DNA from 2 places in the Listeria sp. MAN/IMW/UF464 genome. Region 1 is predicted to be linked to the other one. Evidence: a T-box and tRNA genes for the amino acid it is inferred to sense, from the RefSeq annotation. Region 1 holds a T-box; the other holds one or more tRNA genes.

The links. A T-box is a leader RNA that pairs with one kind of tRNA and senses whether it is charged. The one in region 1 lies ahead of glyQ (glycine--tRNA ligase subunit alpha), so its partner is inferred to be a tRNA-Gly.
Region 2: it has a tRNA-Gly gene. The T-box ahead of glyQ (glycine--tRNA ligase subunit alpha) is inferred to sense a tRNA for this amino acid. The anticodon was not compared.

Annotation. Positions count from the first base shown of each region.
Region 1 is NZ_JBZWZP010000001.1:242,872-245,278, forward strand. It holds gene AC4PG0_RS01235 (DUF4352 domain-containing protein) at 1-286, opposite strand, end outside; gene recO (DNA repair protein RecO) at 424-1,191, shown strand; T-box leader at 1,232-1,405, shown strand; gene glyQ (glycine--tRNA ligase subunit alpha) at 1,472-2,362, shown strand; gene glyS (glycine--tRNA ligase subunit beta) at 2,355-2,407, shown strand, end outside.
Region 2 is NZ_JBZWZP010000001.1:726,233-728,639, forward strand. It holds gene queG (tRNA epoxyqueuosine(34) reductase QueG) at 1-1,131, opposite strand, end outside; tRNA gene AC4PG0_RS03725 (tRNA-Gly) at 1,232-1,302, opposite strand; gene AC4PG0_RS03730 (hypothetical protein) at 1,525-1,668, shown strand; gene gltA (glycosyltransferase GltA) at 1,682-2,407, shown strand, end outside.

The sequences.
Region 1 (2,407 bases):
AATCATTATAATAATCTTCGTCATAGCTTTCTGCATAATCATTAGTATAAACATCGGTACCACTACCACCGTAAAAAGAAAATGGATTATTAAAGCCTTGAAGTAAACTAACTGTTGCTAAGTTTAACCCAGCTAACAATACATAAAAACCAATACCAAATGATAATCCAGCGACAATAATGCCGGCCCATCTTTCCTTTCTAACAATAAGCAAAATAATTCCCACAACTACACCTATGAATGTGAGTATAAACAAGCTGATCAATAATATAAGTAACATATCCATAGAATAAAAAATCCTTTCTTTCTTGCCTTTTTCTCTATTTTACAATAGCAAGTCGCGGAAAGATAGCAAAAAATATAAAAAGACACAATCGTTTAGAAAATGTTATAATAAAAAGAATGAAAAAGGAGGGTTGCCACATGGAAAAATGCGAAGGAATCGTGATACGACAGACGAGTTATCGTGAATCAGATAAAATAGTCCGCATGTATACGCGTGAATTTGGAAAAATTGGTGTGGTTGCTCGTGGCGCAAAAAAAACCAAAAGTAGATTAGCTGCTGTAACACAATTATTTACAAATGGATACTTCACTTTTTTTGGAGGAAACGGGCTTGGTACGCTTCAACAAGGAGAAGTTATCGAAAATTTTTCTTCCATTCAACAAGATATTTTTATGACGGCTTATGCCACTTATGTATGCGAGTTATTGGATAAAGCAACCGAAGAACGCCAACCAAATCCATATTTATATGAGCTAACTTTTCAAATTTTACGTGACATTGATGAAGGATATGATCCGCAAATTCTAACCCAAATTTATGAAATGAAAATGTTACCTGTGTTAGGACTTTACCCAACTATGGATAAATGCGCTATTTGCGGGGAGACGACAGGACATTTTGATTTTTCAACAAGAAGTAACGGAATTATTTGCCATCGCTGCTTTGATAAAGACCGCTACCGGATGCATTTACCGGAAAATGTAGTAAAACTTTTAAGGCTATTTTTTATATTTCAATTAGACCGATTAGGCAATATTGATGTGAAACAAGAAACAAAAGAATGGCTCCAAAAAGCTATTGATACTTATTACGACGAATATTCTGGTTTATATTTAAAAAGCAGGAAATTTTTACGTGATATGGATAAATGGGAAAATATGTTAAAAAAAGATAGCGATGATTGACTTTTTCGCAAAAATACAGTATCTTTTAATATATCAACTAATAGGTACATTGAAGGAAAATAGTAACAAAAAGCTCTATTTTTAGCGAGTTCGGGTGTGGTGTGAGCCGAATATTTAACTTTTTGTGAAGGCGTTCTGGAGTACAGCGAAATCAAGGTGGGAATTGTTTAAATTCCAAATAGGGTGGAACCGCGAGATAACTCTCGTCCCTATATGCTTTAAATCAGCATATAGAGACGAGAGTTTTTATATTGGCTGAATTATTTTGGAGGTGGAAGCAATGAATTTACAAACAATGATTAGAACGTTACAAGATTATTGGTCCGAACAAGGTTGTATTATGTTGCAATCGTATGATGTGGAAAAAGGTGCTGGTACAATGAGCCCTTATACTTTCTTAAAAGCAATTGGTCCAGAACCTTGGAAAGCAGGTTATGTGGAGCCTTCTCGTCGTCCAGCAGATGGCCGTTACGGAGAAAATCCAAACAGATTATTCCAACATCATCAATTCCAAGTAGTGATGAAACCTTCTCCTGACAACATTCAAGAGCTTTACCTTGGCTCATTAGAAAAATTAGGAATTAACCCGTTAGAACATGATATTCGTTTTGTGGAAGATAACTGGGAAAACCCTTCGTTAGGATGCGCAGGACTTGGATGGGAAGTATGGTTAGATGGGATGGAAATCACTCAATTTACTTATTTCCAACAAGTAGGCGGCTTAGAATGTTTCCCAGTTACATCTGAAATTACTTATGGTGTGGAACGTTTAGCAAGTTATATTCAAGATAAAGAAAATGTATTTGATTTAGAATGGACAGAAGGTATTAGCTATCGCGATATTTTCTTCCAAGCAGAATTCGAAAACTCCAAATATGCCTTTGAAACTTCTAATACAGATATGCTATTAACTCTTTTTGACACATATGAAAGAGAAGCAGCTCGTCAAATGCAAGAAGGACTAGTTTTCCCAGCGTATGACTATGTATTAAAATGTTCGCATACCTTTAACTTACTAGATGCTCGCGGCGTTGTTTCAGTAACTGAACGCGCACAGTATATCGGTCGTATCAGAAATTTAGCAAGACGTATCGCCAAAACATTTTATGAATCACGAGAAAAACTTGGCTTCCCATTAGTCAAAGAAGAGGGAGGAAAACGTCATGAGTAAAGACTTTTTATTAGAAATTGGTTTAGAAGAAATGCCAGCGAAGTA
Region 2 (2,407 bases), 480 kb from region 1:
TATTGCTGTTAATTCTTGGAGTACTTGTTCATCTTGTTCGTTTTGGAGCGCTTTTTGGACAGCTTCTTCAGCTTGTTCCCCGCCGATTTTACGTAAGGCCCATCCAGCGGTTCCGCGAATGACTGGCCTCGGATCATTTTCCAAGCAATCAATTAAGTCTGGTACTGCGGTTTTATCTTTATAACGAGCTAAAATAATTATCGCATTTCGTTGGATTGGCTTTTTCCCGCGCCATGAACCAGCCATATCGCCAAACTGCTCTTTGAAAGCGCGATTTGAAATATGTAGCAGTGGCTTTAACTCGGGACGAACAAGTTCCGGGTCCGGCTCCATTTCCTCATGAAAATGAAAATCATGACCGCGATTATATGGACAAACTACCTGACAAGTATCACAGCCATACAAACGATTATGCAATACTTCGCGATATTTTTCATCTAGAAAGTCTTTTGTTTGGGTGAGGTAGCTTAAACATATTTTCGGATTCATTTTCCCTTCACCTAACAAGGAACCTGTTGGACAAGCTTTTACACATTGGTTGCAGCTGCCACACAAGTCGCTAGCAGGCGTATCTGGTTCAAAAGGAATATTGGTTATCATTTCCCCTAAATAAACCCAAGAGCCGTACTCTGGCGTTATAAGCAGCGTGTTTTTCCCGCGCCAACCAATGCCAGCTCGTTCTGCCACAGCCACATCCGATAATTCACCGGTATCTACCATAGATTTCATTCGTACATCAGGCAAACGTTCACTTAAAAATTGTTCCAGTAGAGCTAATTTTTCTCGTAAAACAGTATGGTAATCGATGCCCCACGAAGCTCTAGCAAAAACGCCACGTCTTGCTTCTTTTTTGCTGGTAGGCGCTTCTTTTAATTTAGATGGGTAAGCAAGCGCAATAGCAATAATCGACTGGGGTTCTTTGAAAATAAGCTCTGGATAAACACGCTCATCAATAACCGGATGCTCAAACCCTGTAAAAAGATCTAACGCTTCAGCTTCTAATAACCGTTCCTTTAAAAATAAAAAAGGGTCTGCTGTCGTAAAACCAATTTTTTGAATTCCAATTTCATGTGCATAAGCAATTAGCTCTTCTTTTAGCGCTGCGTAATTTGATTCTGGCTTCACTATCATCATTCCCCCTTTCCTTATTTTCAGGCAATAAAATAAACGCAATGCTTCGCTTAGAAAGGTCGAAACACTGCGTTGATAACAGGATTTATAAAAAATATAAAGCGGGTGATGGGAATCGAACCCACGACAACAGCTTGGAAGGCTGTAGTTTTACCACTAAACTACACCCGCACAGTAAGTAGTTCTTAGTGTTTTAACAACTTTTATATAATACCATTCTATGTTAGTTTTGACAAGACTTTTTCTGGAATTTCTTTGTAAAAAATAAAATCCTACTATATTTATGATTTTCAAGGCTTTTTACTAACTTGCTTATATGCTGTGAAATAAATATTGATTCTCTCCCTTAAGTAGTAAAGCTTCTGAACCAAATGTGGTAAAATGGATGAAGAAATGGTAAAGAGATCGCTTGCTTTAAGTGGCATTGTCCCACTTTTTTCAAACGACGATACTACTTCTAGTGCATCACAAACTATAGAAGTAAGAACAACAGGGATAAATGGTACTAGTGGCGGGACGCTTTATCAACTTAATTAAGGATGTGTGAAATATGGAAAAAAATATTGAATACTCCTGTATAGTCCCTGTTTTTAACGAAGAAGAAGTTCTACTAAAAACATACGGGAGACTTACAGAGGTCATGCAGACACTTGACGGTCCCTACGAAATTATTTTTGTAAATGATGGTAGTCGTGATTTAACGAAGAGTATGTTGCAAAAATTAAGTGTGGAAGATAGTTGTGTAAAAGCAATCCATTTTTCGAGAAATTTTGGGCATCAGATTGCTATTACTGCTGGCGCCAATTATGCGCATGGTAAAGCAGTTATTGTTATCGACGCAGATTTACAAGATCCCCCTGAGTTAATTATTGAAATGGTAGAGAAATGGAAAGAAGGCTACCAAGTTGTTTACGCCCAACGTCTGAAACGAAAAGGGGAAACTTTCTTCAAAAAACAAAGTGCTTCTCTCTTTTACCGTATTTTAACTAAATTAACGGATATTAATATTCCGGTTGATACTGGTGACTTCCGACTCATGGATGCGCAAGTTTGTCGAGAGCTAGCTGGATTACATGAAAAAAATCCTTTTGTTCGCGGGCAAGTTAGTTGGCTTGGATTTAAGCAAACAGCTCTTCACTATGAACGCGATGAACGCGCGGCTGGAGAAACAAAATATCCACTCAAAAAAATGATTAAATTATCTATAGACGGAATTACATCATTTTCTTATCGTCCATTAAAACTCGCAAGTTACCTTGGGGTTTTAACAGCTTTC